Regions from separate parts of the Allobosea vestrisii genome, predicted to be linked through region 2. Evidence: riboswitches for the same ligand, from Rfam matches in the RefSeq annotation. Region 2 holds a riboswitch; each other region holds the start of a gene.
The links. A riboswitch is a leader RNA that binds a small molecule or an ion and turns the genes downstream of it on or off. The one in region 2 is predicted to bind cobalamin.
Positions count from the first base shown of each region.

Region 1 (4,204 bases), 1.0 Mb from region 2:
CGCGCCGGCTGCGGCCGCGGCGCATGCGGCGGGAGTCGGGGCAAATCTCTCGCTGACGCTCGGCGGCTCGATCGACCCGGCGCGCTTTCCGCCGCTGCCGGTGACCGCGAGGGTCAAGCTGCTCTCGGACGGCGAAGCCGCGCTCGAGACGATGAAGGCGCCGCTCCGGGCCGGCCCGACCGCGGTGCTGACTTATGGCAACGTCACCGTCGTCGTGATGAGCCGCTCGGTCAGCCTGTTCGACCGGGCGATGTACTACGCCAACGGGCTTGATCCGGAGGATTTCGACCTGATCGTGGTGAAGTCGCCCCATACCGAATTCCACATGTTCGACCAGTGGTGCGCGCGCAACTTCAACGTCGACGCGCCCGGCGCGACCTCGGCGAACCTGAAAAGCCTCGGCCACCGCATCTGCGCCCGCCCCATCTATCCGCTCGACGACAACGTCACCTTCGCGCCCCGCGCGACGATCTACGACCTGTGAGGACTGCGCCCATGCCCAAAATCGAGGCTGTCGACTTCTTCTATCTCGCCATGCCCGTCGTCACCGACGAAGCCGATGGCAGCCAGGACGCGCTGCTGGTGCGCGTCGCCGCCGGCGGCCATGTTGGCTGGGGCGAATGCGAGGCGGCGCCACTGCCGTCGATTGCCGCCTTCATCTGCCCGATGTCGCACGGGGTCTGCCGGCCTGTCGCCGATTCCGTCCTCGGCCAGGCACTGGATGGCCCGGAGGATATTGCCCGCATCGCCGCCGCGGTCGCCTATAACTCGATGGACCTGCTGCAGGCGCCGCATACCTTCTCCGGCGTCGAGATGGCCTTGTGGGACATCCTTGGCAAATTGCGCTCCGAGCCGGTCTGGCGCCTGCTCGGCTATCGCCAGAGCCACCCCAAGACGCCCTATGCTTCCGTCCTGTTCGGTGACACGCCGCAGGAGACGCTGGAGCGTGCGCGGGATGCCAGGAAGCGGAGTTTCCGAGCCGCCAAGTTCGGCTGGGGGCCGATTGGCCGCGGCAGCGTCGAGGCCGATGCTGAGCATTTCGTCGCGGCGCGGGAAGGGCTCGGAGCGGATGGAATTCTCTTGGTCGATACCGGCCAGATCTTCATCGAGGACGTCGAGCGTGCGGCCGCCCGCTTGCCGGCGATGGAAAAGGCGGATGTCCGCTGGTTCGAGGAACCCTTCCACGCCAGTGCTCTCGAAGCCTATGGCGCGCTCGCCGGGCGCAGCCCCAAGGTGCGCCTCGCCGGTGGCGAAGGCGCCCACAATGAATCCATGGCCAAGCAGCTGATCGACTATGGCGGCATCGGCTACGTCCAGATCGATTGCGGGCGGATCGGCGGCATCGGTCCCTCGAAGGCGGTGGCGGACTATGCGGTGGCGAAGGGCGTGACCTTCGTCAACCACACCTTCACCTCGCATCTCGCCCTCTCGGCCTCGCTGCAGCCCTATGCCGGGCTCGCCGATCACGAGATCTGCGAGTATCCGGCGATGCCGAAGCCGCTCGCCACGGCGATCTCCGCCAATCATCTGGAGCGCGATGCGCAGGGGCAGGTCGCAGCGCCCGATGCGCCCGGCCTCGGCATCGAGGTCGCGACAACCGCGCTGCAGAGCTACCTGCAGGACGTCGAAATCACGGTCCAGGGCAAGCGGCTCTACAGCACGCCCAGCCTCTGAACGGCGCTTGACGATATAGCGCCGCCTTATAGGGTGGGCGCGATCGAGGTTCTCCGGGTTGCTTCCGGAGCTAAGAGGGAATTCGGTGAGGCGCCCCGCGCCAAAGCCGAGGCTGCCCCCGCAACTGTAAGCGGCGAGCTCTCCGTCCATCGTCCACTGGCGCTCCTTGCGCTGGGAAGGCCGGGCGGAACCGGCGTCGACCCGCGAGCCAGGAGACCTGCCCCGATCGTCGAAGACGTCTTTCGGGCGGGGTGTCCCGGAGGTGTGCATCAGTGGCGGTCGCCTGAGCCCGCCATCTGTCCACATCCCCTGCGCAGCTCCCATCCGTCATCTCGGGGAGCGATGAAGTCCATGTTCATGACGACCGCCATGCGCGCTACCGCGCAGAGCTTGACGGCTGCGTGCCGTCCACTCTATCAGAAATGCAACATTGTTACATTTGAGGTTTGCCCTGTGCCGACTGCGCGCCAATTCGCCCGCCTGCTGCAATGGCCCGCCGCGGCGCTTCTCGGCACGTCGCTCGCGGGTGCAGCCTCTGCTGCGCCGACACAGTATCCGCTGACACTGGAGAACTGCCGCGAGAGCGTGACCTTCGCCGCGCCGCCCAAGCGCATCGTCGCGATCGGCCAGACGCAGACGGAGATCCTCTACGCCCTCGGCCTCGGCGACCGCGTCGTCGGCACGGCGGTCTGGTTCTCGCCCGTCGCCATGCCCTATGAAGCCGTCAACGCCAAGGTGAAGCGCCTTGCCGACAATGATCCGAGCTTCGAGGCGGTGCTGGCGCAGGAGCCCGACCTCGTCACCGCGATGTTCGAATGGCATGTCGGGCCCAACGGCATCGTCGGCAAGCGCGACCAGTTCGCCAAGGTCAAGGTTCCGACTTACGTCTCGCCGACCGATTGCGTCGGCAAGGACAATTCCGGCGCCGGCGACGGCGTGCGCACCCAGATGTTCACGATGGAGCTGGTCTATCGCAACATCCGCGAGTTCGGGCAGATCTTCGACGTCGCCGATCGGGCCGAGAAACTCGTGGCCGAGCTTAAGGCGCGCGAGGACAAGGCGGTCCAGGCGGTGGCGAACGTCAAGGCCAGGGACGTGCCGGTCGTGGTCTGGTTCTCCAGCAAGGAGATCAAGGGCGACGGCTTCATGGCCGGCAGGAACGGCGTGCCCGCCTACATCCTGTCGAAGCTCGGCGCCCGTAACATCATCACGACCAATGAGGAGTGGCCGCTGGTCGGCTGGGAGAGCATCGCCGCCGCCAATCCCGCGGTGATCGTCACGGTGAAGATGGACCGCCGCCGCTTCCCGGCTGATGACATCGAGAAGAAGCTCGATTTCCTCAAGACGGATCCTGTCGCCAGCAAGCTCGATGCGGTGAAGAACCAGCGCGTCGTCATCATCGATGTCGGCGCGACCCGTGCCGGTCTCGACACGGTCGACGGCATCGAGACGCTCGCCAAGGCGATCTCAGGCTTCGGCCTCTCCCCTTGAGCCACGCTGCCCACGGCCCGAACTGGCCAGCGCGGATCGCCATCGCGCTGGCGTCACTCGCTGCGCTCACCGTCTCGGTGGCGCTGGCGGTGACGATCGGCGAGATGCGCATCCCGTTTGATACGGCGCTGCGGGCACTCGGCAACGGGCTGTTCGATCTCGGCTTCCCTGTGAGCGCGATCCAGCAGGGCGTGATCTTCGACTATCGCCTGAGCCGGGCGCTGATGGCTGGCTTGTGCGGTGGGGCTCTGGCGCTTTCGGGCGCGATCCTGCAGGCGCTGCTGCGTAACCCGCTGGCGGAGCCCTATGTGCTGGGCATTTCCGCCGGCGCCTCGACCGGCGCCGTCGCGGTGCTGATCCTCGGCGTCGGCATCGGCGGCACGGCGCTGAGCGTCTCGGCCGGGGCCTTCATCGGCTCCTGCGCTGCGCTCGCCGTGGTCGCGCTGCTGGCGACGGGGGCGGGCGGCGCGAGCGATCGCGTCATCCTTGCCGGCGTCGCCACCTCGCAGCTTTTCAATGCCGCGACCGCGACGATCGTCACGACAATGGCCAGCGCCGAACAGGCGCGCGGTGTGATGTTCTGGCTCCTGGGGAATTTCGGCGGTGTGCGCTGGCCGGACCTCTGGATCGCGGCCCCGGTCGCCTTCATCGGCTTTGCCATCTGCATGCTGCACGCCAAGGTGCTCGACGCCTTCGCCTTCGGCGTCGATGCCGCGGCCTCGCTCGGTATTGCGGTTATCAGGGTGAAGGTCGTCCTCTTGGCCACGACCGCGGTAATGACGGCGGTGATGGTCTCGATCGTCGGCACGGTCGGTTTCGTCGGGCTGATCATTCCGCACGCCGCCCGCTTCCTCGTCGGCTCCGGCCACGCCCGGCTGCTGCCGGCCTGCCTCGTCATCGGCGCGATCTTCATGATCCTCGCCGACATCCTGTCGCGTATCCTGATCCCGCAGCAGATCCTGCCGATTGGCGTTGTGACCGCGCTGTTCGGTGCGCCGGTCTTCGCCCTGATCCTCTACCGTGCGAGGCAGCCGGCATG
Region 1 is NZ_CP126307.1:2,715,121-2,719,324, reverse strand. It holds gene QO058_RS13505 (M81 family metallopeptidase) at 1-484, shown strand, start outside; gene QO058_RS13500 (mandelate racemase/muconate lactonizing enzyme family protein) at 496-1,674, shown strand; cobalamin riboswitch at 1,704-1,913, shown strand; gene QO058_RS13495 (ABC transporter substrate-binding protein) at 2,155-3,165, shown strand; gene QO058_RS13490 (FecCD family ABC transporter permease) at 3,162-4,204, shown strand, end outside; gene QO058_RS13485 (ABC transporter ATP-binding protein) at 4,202-4,204, shown strand, end outside.
Region 1: linked by a shared signal. The riboswitch ahead of QO058_RS13495 (ABC transporter substrate-binding protein) and the one ahead of QO058_RS18420 (CbtB domain-containing protein) in region 2 are both predicted to bind cobalamin.

Region 2 (4,204 bases):
CGCCGGTGGACGCAAGGCCGTCGCGATGATCGTCGGCCGCGACCCGGAGAGCCTTGACGAAGCCGGCGTCGCCCGCGCCGCAATCGAGAGCCTGGCCGAGAACTTTTCCGACGGGATCGTCGCCCCGGCCTTCTGGCTCGGCGCAGGCGGCCTGCCGGGCGGCGCGCTCTACAAGGCGATCAACACCGCCGATTCGATGATCGGCCATAGATCATCGCGGCATCTCGCCTTCGGCTGGGCGGCGGCGCGGCTCGACGATCTCGTCAACCTGCCGGCCTCGCGCCTGACTGCTTTGCTGGTGATCGCCGCCGCGACGTTCGACCGTGAGGCCAATGCCGGCGCCGCCTGGCGCGCCGTGCGCCGCGATGCCGGTCGCCACCGCTCGCCCAATGCCGGCTGGCCGGAGGCTGCGATGGCCGGTGCGCTCGGGCTTCGGCTCGCCGGCCCGCGCGTCTATGGCGCGGTCAGGGTCGAGGACGGCTGGATGAGCGATGGCAGAGCGGAGGCTACGGCGGCCGATATCCGGCGGGCACTGGGCCTCTACCGGCGCGCCTGCCTGCTGCTCTGGGGGCTGGCGGCAGCCGGAAGCCTGGCTGCGCTCGCCCTCTAGAACTCGATCCCCTGCTGCGCCTTCACGCCGGCGGCGAAATGGTGCTTCACCAGCGTCATCTCGGTAACGAGGTCGGCCGCCTCGATCAGTTCCGGCTTGGCGTTGCGGCCGGTGACGACGATGTGCAGATCAGGGCGGCGGGCCTGCAGCGCCGCCACGACCTCGGCGAGCGGCAGATAGTCGTAGCGCAGGGCGATGTTGAGCTCGTCGAGCACCACCAGCCGGATGCTGCCGTCCGCCATCAACTCCTTCGCCTTGTCGAAGGCGCGGGTCGCGGCGGCGATATCGCGGGCCTTGTCCTGCGTCTCCCAGGTGAAGCCCTCGCCCATCGAATGCCAGGAGATCTGGTCGCCGAAGGCCTCCAGCGCCTTGCGCTCGCCGGTCGACCAGGCCCCCTTGATGAACTGCACGACGCCGATGCGCCAGCCATGGCCGAGCGCGCGCAGGATCAGGCCGAAGGCGGCGGTCGACTTGCCCTTGCCAGGGCCGGTGTTGACGATCAGCAAGCCCTTTTCCAGCGTCTTGCCGGCGACCTCGGCGTCCTGCACCGCCTTGCGCTTTGCCATCTTCGCCTTGTGGCGGGCGGCGTCCTCGGTCTCATCCGTCATCACGTCGCTCTTTTATTTCACCTGCATCGGCAATCCGGCGACCATGAAGACCACGCGCCCCGCCTGCGCCGCAAGCCGCTGATGCAGCCGGCCGGCCTCGTCGCGGAAGCGGCGGGCGAGCGCATTGTCGGGCACGATGCCGAGGCCGACCTCGTTGGAGACCAGCACCACCGGCCCCTCCGCCTCGCGGCAGGCGGCAATGAGTTCGCCGGTCGCGATCGCGATGTCGCGCTCGGCGAGCAGGAGATTGGTCAGCCAGAGCGTCAGGCAGTCGACGAGGATGGGCGGCCCGGACCGAGCATTGCGGATCGCCTCGGGCAGCGCGACCGGCGCATCGACCGTCTGCCAGTCGCGGGAGCGGCGGGCGCGATGCTCGGCGATTCGGGCGCGCATCTCGTCATCATAGGCTTGGGCCGTGGCGATATAGGTCCAGGGGCCCGGCAGCGCCTCGATCAGCGCCTCGGCATGGCGGCTCTTGCCGGAACGGGCACCGCCGAGGACGAGGGTGAGCGGTGGAAGGGTCATGGTGCAGTCTCCGCGTCATGCGTCGGCTTGCGCCGCGCTCCGCCGGGAATGACGGGGATTGCATTGCACAGTGCCCGCCGGATGGCTAATGATCGTTGCTGACGGTGCCTCGGCAACGAGGTGAAAAGGGAACGCGGTGAAGGACCGCGGCTGCCCCCGCAACTGTAAGCGGCGAGTTCCGCGCCATCGGCCACTGGTTTTCAACCGGGAAGGCGGCGCAGGACATCAAGCCGTGAGCCAGGAGACCTGCCGTCATCCGATGTCGTCCAGCAGGCTGCCGGTGGGGTGGCCAGGAGTGAGCCAATGAACACCGCAACCGTCACCAGCCAGACAAGCGCTTCGGAACGGGCGAAAGCCGTCGCCGCCGCGCTGATCCTCGGCTTCGTGCTGATCTACACCGTCGGCTTCGCCGCCTCGTCCAATATCCACAACGCGGCGCACGACACCCGTCACGGCCTCGCCTTCCCCTGCCATTGAGGGAAAGCACATGGTCACGCGTGTTCTCACGGTCAGCATCCTGGCCGGGTTCTTGGCTGGACTGCTGATCTCGGCGCTCCAGCACGTCACCACCACCCCGCTGATCCTCAAGGCCGAGACCTATGAGGCGGCGCTGCGCTCGCAGGGCGCACCGATGCAGGCCGCCTTCACTGGCGACGCCCGCATCATTCTCGCCCATAACGACCCGAAAGCCGGCGCGGAACACACCGGCGAGCACGAATGGAAGCCGCAGGATGGCTTGCAGCGCACCGCCTTCACCAGCCTGGTGACGATCGCGACCGCGATCGGCTTTGCCGCGCTGCTGCTCGCCGGAATGATCGCCGCGAACGAGCCGATCGACCAGCGCCGGACGTTGGCCTGGGCCATCTGCGGCTTCCTTGCCTTCGGGCTCGCTCCGGCGATGGGACTAGCGCCTGAGCTGCCGGGCTCCGCCGCGGCGGAGCTCCACCAGCGCCAGCTCTGGTGGCTGCTGACGGCCGTGGTCACCGCCGGCGCGCTCTTCGTCTTCCTGCGCGTCGAGGCCTCCTGGGCCCGGGCGCTCGCCGTGCTGGCGCTGCTGCTGCCGCATCTGATCGGTGCGCCGCATCCGGCCGCACCGGAAAGCAAGGTGCCGGCCGAGATCGCCGCCCATTTCGCCGCGCTCTCGCTCGCCATCCAGGCCGCGCTCTGGCTCGCCACCGGTTTTGCCGTCGGCGTGCTCTGGCCCTGGCTTGCGCGCCGCAGCGCCGCGACAGCGGCGGCCTGACGCCTCGCACGGCTCTCTAGGAAGCCGCGTCCGCCAAGGAGGCGTTCTGATGCTCGAAGGCGATCTCGCCCTCGCGACGGAAGCCCGGCAAGAGCCGGGCTGCACGATCCATGTCTGCACCGTCTGCCGGCGCCAGCGCGAGGACCTGCCGGAAGGCTATGACCAGCCCGGCATCGCGCTCGCGGCGGCGCTCTCCGAACGCATGGCCGGCAGCGGCATCGCCGTCGTGCCGGTCGAGTGCCTGGCTGTCTGCAAGCGGCCCTGCACGATCGCGCTCGCGGCCGACGGCAAATGGACCTATCTGATCGGCGATCTCGACGCCGGTCTTCATCTCGACGAGATCGTCGGCGCGGCGGAAAGCTTTGCCGCCAGCGCCAACGGCATCGTTCCCTGGAAGGAAAGACCCGTCTCGTTCCGCAAGGGCGTGGTCGCGCGCGTGCCCCCTCTGCCGCGCCAGCAAGGATCAGATCAATGAACGCTCCGCAGAACCCCGCGCTCGGCAAGGTGCCGTGCACGATCATCACCGGCTTCCTCGGCGCCGGTAAGACCACGCTCGTTCGCCATCTGCTCGAGAACGCCGGCGGCAAGCGCCTCGCCGTGCTGGTCAACGAGTTCGGCGATCTCGGCTTCGACGGCTCGTTCATCGCCGGCTGCGGCATCGAAGGCTGCACGCAGGACGACATCGTCGAACTGCCGAATGGCTGCATCTGCTGCACCGTCGCCGATGATTTCGTGCCGGCGCTGGAGAAGCTTTTGAACCGGCCGAATCCGCCGCAGCACATCCTGATCGAGACCTCGGGCCTTGCGCTGCCGAAGCCGCTGGTCAAGGCCTTCAACTGGCCGGCGATCCGCAGCAGAGTCACCGTCGACGGCGTCATCGCCGTGGTCGACGGACCGGCGGTGGCCGAGGGCCAGTTCGCCGACGATCCCGAAGCGCTGAAGGCGCAGGCGGCGCAGGACCAGGCCGTCGACCACGACAATCCGCTGGAGGAGGTGTTCGAGGACCAGATCCTCTGTGCCGACCTGATCCTGCTCAACAAGAGCGATATCCTCGACGCGGCCGGGCGCGAGCGGGTCAAGGCCGAGATCGCCCAGCATCTGCCCAAGGCGATCAAGGTGGTCGAGACCATCAATGGCAAGGTCGAGCCAGCGCTGATCATCGGCCTTGGGGCCGCGGCCGAGGCCGATCTCGCAGGACGCCCCTCGCACCACGGCGAG
Region 2 is NZ_CP126307.1:3,720,903-3,725,106, reverse strand. It holds gene cbiB (adenosylcobinamide-phosphate synthase CbiB) at 1-610, shown strand, start outside; gene cobO (cob(I)yrinic acid a,c-diamide adenosyltransferase) at 607-1,218, opposite strand; gene cobU (bifunctional adenosylcobinamide kinase/adenosylcobinamide-phosphate guanylyltransferase) at 1,231-1,743, opposite strand; cobalamin riboswitch at 1,830-2,011, shown strand; gene QO058_RS18420 (CbtB domain-containing protein) at 2,047-2,220, shown strand; gene QO058_RS18415 (CbtA family protein) at 2,231-2,986, shown strand; gene QO058_RS18410 (DUF1636 domain-containing protein) at 3,036-3,461, shown strand; gene cobW (cobalamin biosynthesis protein CobW) at 3,458-4,204, shown strand, end outside.

Region 3 (4,204 bases), 1.9 Mb from region 2:
ACCTGCCGCTCGTCGTTCGCCTGCACGTCCCCGTCGAGGAGGGCAAGGGCAGCCTTGCTGCTGTCGATGGAGCGTGAAGCCGCCTTTGGCGAGGACCAGCCCTCTCGTCGACGATGGCCGGCTATTCTCCGGGCCACCCTGGCGCTGGCAGCCATCACGCTTGCGGCCTACCTGCTGTACCGGACCTTGCGCGGTCATAGCTATGAGCAGCTCAGTGGCTTGCTGCGCTCGGCAAATCCGATCCGGGTCGCGGCGGCGCTGGGCTTTGCCCTGTGCAGTTATGCTTGCCTGACCTTGTTTGACTTTCTCGCATTGCGATACGCCGGCAAGCCGCTCCTTTATCGGCAGGCGGCGCTGGCCTCGTTCACCAGCCTGTCGCTTGGCCACAATATCGGCCTGGCGGCGCTGAGCAGCGGCGCGATCCGCTATCATTTCTATGCGCGATGCGGCCTCACCGCCGGAGATGTCGCCAAGGTGATCCTGTTCTGCGGCGCGACCGTCGGCATTGGCCTCGGCTCGCTCGCAGCGCTGGCGCTCCTGCTGCGGCCGGAACTCGCTATGAAGCTGACTGGCTTGCCAGGCAGTGCCGTATTCGGATTGGCGGCCGGTCTGGTCCTTGCGCTGGCGGCGTATTTTACCCTCTGCATCTGCGTTCGCGGCCAGTGGCGGATCGGCTCCTGGGACGTCGAATTGCCGCGCCCGCGGCTGGCCGCCGCGCAGTTCGTCGTCGGGCCCTTGAACTTTGCCCTGGTCGCCGCATGCCTGCATCAGGCGTTGGCCAGCCTTGGGGAGGTCTCCTATCCCGATGTCGCCGCAAGCTATGTGCTGGCCAACATCGCGTCGCTTATCGCCCACGTTCCTGGCGGACTAGGTGTCATCGAAGCCGTGGTGGTGCTGGTACTGCCTGGCGTCGGCGTGATCGCCGGCCTCATCATCTTCCGCGCGGTCTATTTCCTCGTGCCCTTGCTGCCCGGCGCAGCGTTGCTGGCGTTCTCGTTACTGGCTGGACGCAAGAGCTAGCGGAACGGCCAGGGCAAGCGGAAAGCGAGGGCAGTCTCGATCTCATCGATCCGGCAATCCAGGTTCTGCGAGAAGCCTGTGTTCCGGCCTGTCCCAGCGGCGGCCCGTGATGTCCATTTTGCCGACGAACGCAATCGGCGGAATTCGCTGAGTCAGGCACGCGCGCCAGCTTCGAGTAGTCATCGGCAAAGTCGGCGCCCAAAGGCTCACTGGTGCCGGCCCAGAAGCGACGCGTCCTCGTCTGCATGGGCAGGCCCTGCAATGTCGCCGGCGCAGAGGTGATCTGGGGGCATTTCCGCAACGAGCAGGATCGCCCGTCGCTGCGCACCTCCGGCGAGGGCTGCATGAGTGCCAAGACGAGCTGCCTCGGCCAGTGCAATCTGGCGCCGGTCGTGCAGATCTGGCCGGAGGGCACGTATTATGGTGGCGTCGACGAGCGTGCGGTCGACCGGATCATCGCGGGTCACCTCCTCGGCGGCCGGTGGAGGATCTCGCCTATGAGCCGACCGGCAAGAAGCAGTTCTTGCACGCGGGAGTTCTGAAGGCGATCATCGCCGCCATCCACAGCCTGCGTGGCGCAACCCGGATCGCAGGTTGACGCCACAATCTCGCCATATAGGTTGACCGGCGTCGAGGTCTTCGGAGCGATCCGAAGCTAAGAGGGAATCCGGTGCCGCGCTAGAGCCCGTCCGATCAGCTTGCATGGCAAGCCGATCGGTAAAACGGTCTCTAAACTCAAAGTGAGAGACGGATTCACCGATCAGGTTGATTCAACCTGATCGGATCCGGCTCTCGCGCGCAATCCGGAGCTGCCCCCGCAACTGTAAGCGGTGAGTTTTCGACCACGATGTCACTGGCGTTCGCGCTGGGAAGACGGTCGAAGACGCTGATCCGCGAGCCAGGAGACCTGCCCCGACGGCGTATTGATGTCGCGCGGGCGGGGTGTCCGGCGGGTCGCTGGCACGTCTTGGCCGCTTCTGCTGCCGTACCTGTCGCGCTCCCGAGTAGCCCTGCTCCGCACAGCGAGGGGCGGACGACGGTGAGAATGCACGTAACTTCGCGCCGCATGAGCTGCGTGGAAAAACCGGCCGCGCCGTCGGACAAGAGGCCTAAGTCAGGCAGGTCATCTTGTAATGATATAACATATCATTCATAGGCGCGGCATGACGGATCTTTCGCCTCCCGCCGCGCTGCCGCGCGCCAGCTCGCTCGACCCGCTGGCACTCTACGCCAGCGCTATCGACACATCGGATTATGCGGCGCGCGTGGCGCCGCTCATTCGCAACCTGGCGGCGGACATCGGCGATCTCGTCGATGTCGGGGCAGGGGGCGGGCAGCTCGGCGCAGCCCTGCTCGGCAGAGGCCGGCGCTGGACTACGATCGAACCCGCACCGGTGATGCAGGCGCGGCTAGCTGCGCGAACCGAGCGGCCGAAGATCATTCCATTCGGCTGGGACGACGAGCGCGTTTCCTGCGAGCCCGCCGACACCGTGCTGGCCGCGACGATGCCGGGCTATTTCCACGATCCGCTCGCCTTCCTCGCGCGTTGCCGGCAATGGGCGCGCCGCCAGATCATCTGGGCCGTGCCGGCGCAGAACGCCCCACGCGGCCTTATTCTCGCCGCCTGCCTGCCGCGCGAATGGCATGGCGAGGATGAGACGCCCGGTATCGACCTCGTCCTGCCGAAGCTCCAAGGCAATGAGCCCGACCGCATGGGTGCGATCGACTGGACCTTCTCGCTGGTGCTCCGCGACCTGCCGGAATTCGCCGCTTTCCAGGCCGACCGGCTCGGCTGGACGCCGGACGATCCGCGCCGCCCTCAACTCCTAGACCACCTCATGAAGCAAGCCGTGCCGGCCGAGGCCGGCTGGCGCCTCTCCTGCCATCGCCGCTCGGCCATCCTCGTCTGGACCCTGTCATGATCGCTCGCCGTTTCTTGCTTGCCGCCACGGCGCTTCCCGCTCTGCTTCTGGCGGCGCCCGCCCTCGCGCAGACCGAGATCAAGCTCGACGAGCTCGTCGTCACCGTCACCGGCCGGCCCGAACCGCGCAGCCAGATTCCGGGCACCGTGCAGGTGATCGATCGTGACAAGATCGAGCACTCCTCGGCCAAGTCGATCACCGATCTCCTGGCCGAGAATGCCGTCGGCTTCTTTAGCGAATGGACGCCTGGTCAGACCTCGATCAACATCCGCGGCGGCTCCACCGACGGCCAGGGCAAGGATTTCCGCAGTCAGGTGCTGGTGCTGATGAATGGCCGCCGCGCCGGCACGGCCAATCTCTCGAAACTCTCGGCAGCCGATGTCGAGCGCATCGAGATCGTCCGCGGACCGTCCTCGGTGATCTATGGCAGCCAGAACATCGGCGGCGTCATCAACATCATCCTGAAGACCGGCCGGACCGCGCCGGGCACGATGATCGAGGCGGCCGGCGGGTCCTGGGGCCTGCTGCAGGGCAAGGCCCAGACCGGCGGCGTCTATGACAGCATCGACTGGTATGCTGGCGTTTCCGGCGGCAAGCGCGACGATTACCATTCCGGCCGCGGCGGCACGACCATGGCCAATACCGGCTGGCAGCGCTTCGGGCTGACCGGCGCGCTCGGCCTCCAGATCAATCCGGATCACCGCATCGAGACGAGCTTACGCACCGACGGCATCTACGATGTCGGCTTCCGCGGCTCCGGTGCCAATACGATCAGCCAGGAGGATCGGTACAACAACTCCTTCGACGTCACCTATAAGGGCCAGCTCCCGGGCGGCCGGTATCGCTGGATGCTGCAGGGCTACGCCGTGCAGGACGTCGACAATTTCCGCTGGGCCTCGCCGGTCATCCGTGGTGGCACCGGACTGCCGGCGCTGGGTACCGCGGCCGATTACAACCGCCGCGAACTCAACGTCTTCGGCACCCGCTTCCAGCCGAGCGCGACGCTGTGGCAGGGCAATGACCTGCTCGCCGGCTGGGATTGGGAAACCAGCAAGCTGCGCTCGATCCGCGACCGCATCGGTGTGCCCGGCAATCCGCTGGCGCCGGTCTCGCCTCAGGACAACAACCAGTCCGAGACCGTCAACGCCTTCTATGTCGAGGATTCGCAGAAGCTGCTGGACGACCGGTTGACCCTGCGCGGCGGCATCCGCCGGACCTTCGGCACCACGAGCTTCGAATATACCCCGAACCTGCCTGGTCAG
Region 3 is NZ_CP126307.1:5,667,415-5,671,618, forward strand. It holds gene QO058_RS28010 (endonuclease/exonuclease/phosphatase family protein) at 1-77, shown strand, start outside; gene QO058_RS28015 (lysylphosphatidylglycerol synthase domain-containing protein) at 55-1,020, shown strand; gene QO058_RS28020 ((2Fe-2S) ferredoxin domain-containing protein) at 1,233-1,562, shown strand; cobalamin riboswitch at 1,637-1,949, shown strand; gene QO058_RS28025 (hypothetical protein) at 2,184-2,942, shown strand; gene QO058_RS28030 (TonB-dependent receptor) at 2,939-4,204, shown strand, end outside.
Region 3: linked by a shared signal. The riboswitch ahead of QO058_RS28025 (hypothetical protein) and the one ahead of QO058_RS18420 (CbtB domain-containing protein) in region 2 are both predicted to bind cobalamin.

Region 4 (4,204 bases), 1.3 Mb from region 2:
GTCGTGGCGCGCCCGATATTCGTATAGGAGGTGCGCGCGGCGTTGGTCAGGATCAGGTTGTCGATGTCGTTGTGGAAGTACGTCGCACCGACATTCAGCTGCCCGTTCAGCAGCGGCTGCTCGAAGCCGACATCCCAGCCGCGGCTTTCCTCCGGCTTGAGGGCCGGGTTGCCGTAGAAGTTGAAGGCCGGGCGGGAATCGCTGAAGCGTTCGCTCAGCGTCGGCGCCTTGAAGCCGGTGCCGTAGCTCGCCTTCAGCTTGGTTTCGCTGCCTGGCACGATGAGGACCGGTGCGATGCGATAGGTGGTGTGACCGCCGAACTTGTCGTCGTCATCGTAGCGGATGTTGGCGACGGTGAAGAAGCGGTCGGTCCAGTTCGATTGCAATTCGACGAAGGCGCCCCTGTTGCCGTTCGAGACCGTCTTGTTGGGCGTGTCGAAGCGCTCGTTCTCATATTGCAGGCCCATCATCAGGGTCTGGCTCTGGGTGAGCTTCAGGTCGCCGCGCCAGTCGTATTTGATGCGCTCGCCGAGGTTCTCGCTGGGCAAACCGAGGATGCCTGCGGCGTTCGGCCGGCGGTTGGAGCGATCCTGGTTGCTGTAGGAGACGCCGAAGCGGTTGACGAAGCGCCCGTCGAGCGGATCCCAGACGATCTCGCCGCGGGTGAAAGCCTGACGGTAGTTCTGACTGGAGCGGAAGGCATCCGGCAGGCTTGGGAAGCCGGAATCATTGGTGAACAGCAACTGCCCGTCGATATAGCGGCCGACCCAGTTGACGCTCAGCGTGTCGGTCAGGCGGGCGCCGAGGCGGGCGGAATAGCTCCAGTTGTCATAGGAATTGGGGTTGCGCCGCCTGCCGGCGGGCACGAGCTCCGGCGGCGTCACCGGCGTCGAATCAGCACGGAAATGACTGATGCCGAAAGCATAGTCGAAGCGGTCATCGCCGCCGCTGAGCCCGATGCTCTGGTTGAAGGTGCCGTGAGAGCCGGCCTCGACCGAGCCCGTGACTTTCGGCGGGCCTTCGCCGCGCTTGCTGATGATGGAGATGACGCCGCCCAGCGCATTGGCGCCATAGAGGCCGCTCTGCGGGCCGCGCAGCACCTCGATCCGCTCGATGTCGGCGGTCAGCATCTGGCCGAAATCGAAGGAGCGGTTCGGCGTCGAGGGGTCGTTCACCTCGATGCCGTCGATCAGCACCTTGACGTGGTTGGAGTTGGCGCCGCGCATGAAGACCGAGGTCAGCCCGCCCGGGCCGCCGGTCTGGACGAGGTTGAGGCCGGGCACTGCGGCGAGCGCCTGGGGCAGGGTGCGGCGCTGCTGGCGTTCGATCTCCTGCGCGGTGACGACGGTGACGGAGCTGGCGATTTCCCTGGCCGGGGTCGGCACGCCGGTCGGGCTGACGACGAGCTCGTCGAGCGCGATTGGCTTCTCGCCCGATTGCGCCAGTGCAGAGGGCGATATCAGCGTGGTCGAAGCGGCAAGCAGGGAGAGGGCAAGGCGCGAACGCCCGCTCTTGGCGGGCTTTGGCAAACGGAACACGGGAAACCTCGGCGGTAACGTCAGTGGCACGTCACCGCGAACGAGATGTCCCCACCCGCTCCCGAAACCGGGGGCGCATGGCTCTACCACCCATCAGCGCACCCCGGCCGATGTGTTCGCGTGTGACCACGGCTGACGGCAGGTCTCCTGGCTCGCGGGTCACCGCCTTTCACCGCCTTCCCAGGGCCGAGGTCCCAGTGGCGTATGGCGAAAGGCTCGCCGCTTACAGTTGCGGGGGCAGCCGCAGCATGAGGTGGCGAACCACCCGCACTGCGTTCCCTTTTGATCCCGTGAGGGAACCGTCGCGTTAACGACTAGGGCGGAAATGCGGCGGGGTCAATTCGGCCGGCCGATGGTGCCCTCGAATGGGCCGTTCAGAAGCTGTAGGCGGCTTTCACCTTGACCAGATGCTGGCTGAAATTGGTGATGTCGAGATCGCCCGGCACGCCCTTGGCCTTGCCGGCGATCTGGACATTGTAGGCCGCCGAGATGGCGAATTGCTTGGTCGCCTGCCAGAAGATGCCGGGGCCGGCGAAAGTGGCGTAGCCCGCGTTATCGCCGAAGCCGAGCTCGTTCTGGCGGCGCTGATGACGGACTTCACCGCTGAGATAGAGCCCGTCGATCAGCTGCCAGGCGAGCGAGCCGCCGACCGTGAAGGTCGAGGAGCGCAGATAGGGGCTGGGACCCGTCCAGGTCAGGTCGTGCGAGAGGTTGAGCGCGGCGTAGAGCTTGCCGGGGACCAGTGTCTTGTCGGCGAAAATGCGGATGCCGGTGTTGTAGGTGGTGAAGTTGCCGGCGCCGCTCGGGTCGTTGCGGTTGAAGCTTGGGTCGACGACGACGGTCAGGCCGATGCCGTGCAAATCGCGTCCGAGCAGGCGGTACTTTATCTCGACGCCGGCACCGAAGCTGCGGCTGTCGGCGCCCGTGCCCGCGATGGTGGCGTCGGTATAGCCGCCGAGCAGATAGGGGCCGATCTCGAAGCAGGGGAAGAGGCCGTAGGAGCCCTGGAGCTGGAGGCCGTGCGCGGCCTGGCGGCCGTCGCGGACGCCGAAGCCGCCGCCATAGGTCAGACTAGCGCCGAAGGAGCCGACTTCGGCGACGTCCGAACCAGTGGTGAAGCCGAAGGCGTCGGTCGGGATGCCCTCGCTCTCGGTACAGGCGGAGAGCACGGGCGGAGCAACCGGCGCGCCCTTGCGCGAGGGAAGATCGGCAGCAAGCGCCGGCGAGAGCAGGCTGGAGACGGCAAGGGCGAAGGCGGCGGGCTTGAGCATGACTGGCGATCCTGTTGACGAACCCACCCTACGCAAATGCGAATGAGTCGCAATATTGAATCGCCGATCACGGGATCATAACGTTACAATGTTGCAAATGGGTAACAGCGAGCCGGCTCAGCCTCGCGAGTTCACGGCATGCAAGCGCGTGAACGCCACCGGCGCGATCTCGGCCAGCGTCGCGATCGGCTTCCAGGCCGCGGCGTGCACTTCCTCTTCCTGGGCCGTCAGGGGCAAAGCCGGATCGGCGATGAAGAGATATTGCAGGTCGTGGTGGATATGCGGCGGTTCGCTCCGGCGCGGATTGCCCGGCACCTCGTGGCTGTCGATGGCGAAAGGCAGGTCGCCGCCGCGATGCCAGGGATGCAGCGTCGGGCTCGCGACGCCGGTCTCCTCGACCGCCTCGCGCAGCGCCGATTCGTGGAAGGTCGCGGCCGGTTCGTAGTGCCCGCCGGGCTGAAGCCAACGGCCGATCACGACATGGTCGATCAAGAGGATTTGCGCATGGTCGGGCGAGAGCACGAAGGCGCTGGTGGTGACATGGCCCGGCATGGTCTCGCGCTGGTCGAGCGCGTGGCGCTCGGCCATCTGCCAACGCAGCAGCGCCAGCCGCTCGCGCGGGCCAGCGACCTCGGCGAGATAGCGGGAGACGAGCGAATTGAGGCGGGGAAGGAAGCTCATGGCCTTGTGCTTCGCATCTCCGGCAGCGGCAGGGAAGGTGCCTGCCTCCGCCTCAGCGCAGCTTCAGCCGGTACTCCTCGAACTCGCCGTTCTTCACCCCGTCATAGCCGACGAGGACGCGTAATTCGTCGCGTTCCTCGGTCAGGACGGTGAGCGCCTCTGCCTTGGCATTCTTGCGCTGGCGCAACTCGCCGAGCTCGCGGGTAGCCGATGGATCGGCCGGGTCGAGCAGGACGATCGCATAGGGCACCTCCTGGTCCTGAGCCGGGCCGACGAGGACGAGGAGGCGGCCATCGGCGAGCGGGGCGAGGTCGCGCACGCCGCGCTGCGCTCCGGCCGAAAAGGCCAGGAGCTGCGGTTTAGTGGTCGCCGACTCGCTGCCCGGCTTGAACAGCTCTTTGAGGCTGCCGCCGACGAGGAAGGCGCGGCCATCGAGCGAGGGTGCGCGCAGGCCGAGCCAGAGCTGGTCGCCGACAACGGCGAGGCCTTCGATGTTCAGCCCGTTCGTGTCGGCATCGAGCGGCTTGCCGAGATAGGGCGCGACCTCGCCGGCCGCGCCGAGGAGGTCGGAGACACGCCAGCTCAGCTCGGGCGCACCGGCCTGGCCATTGCCGGGCGGGATGCGCGCCAGCAGGAAGGAGGAGGGGCGGTACTCGCCGCCATGGCGCGAGCAGCCATGCGAGCCGACGACATAGAAAGCGCGGTCGGCATAGG
Region 4 is NZ_CP126307.1:2,429,804-2,434,007, reverse strand. It holds gene QO058_RS12130 (TonB-dependent receptor plug domain-containing protein) at 1-1,538, opposite strand, end outside; cobalamin riboswitch at 1,659-1,855, opposite strand; gene QO058_RS12125 (hypothetical protein) at 1,913-2,809, opposite strand; gene QO058_RS12120 (NUDIX hydrolase) at 2,927-3,490, opposite strand; gene QO058_RS12115 (DUF3616 domain-containing protein) at 3,543-4,204, opposite strand, start outside.
Region 4: linked by a shared signal. The riboswitch ahead of QO058_RS12130 (TonB-dependent receptor plug domain-containing protein) and the one ahead of QO058_RS18420 (CbtB domain-containing protein) in region 2 are both predicted to bind cobalamin.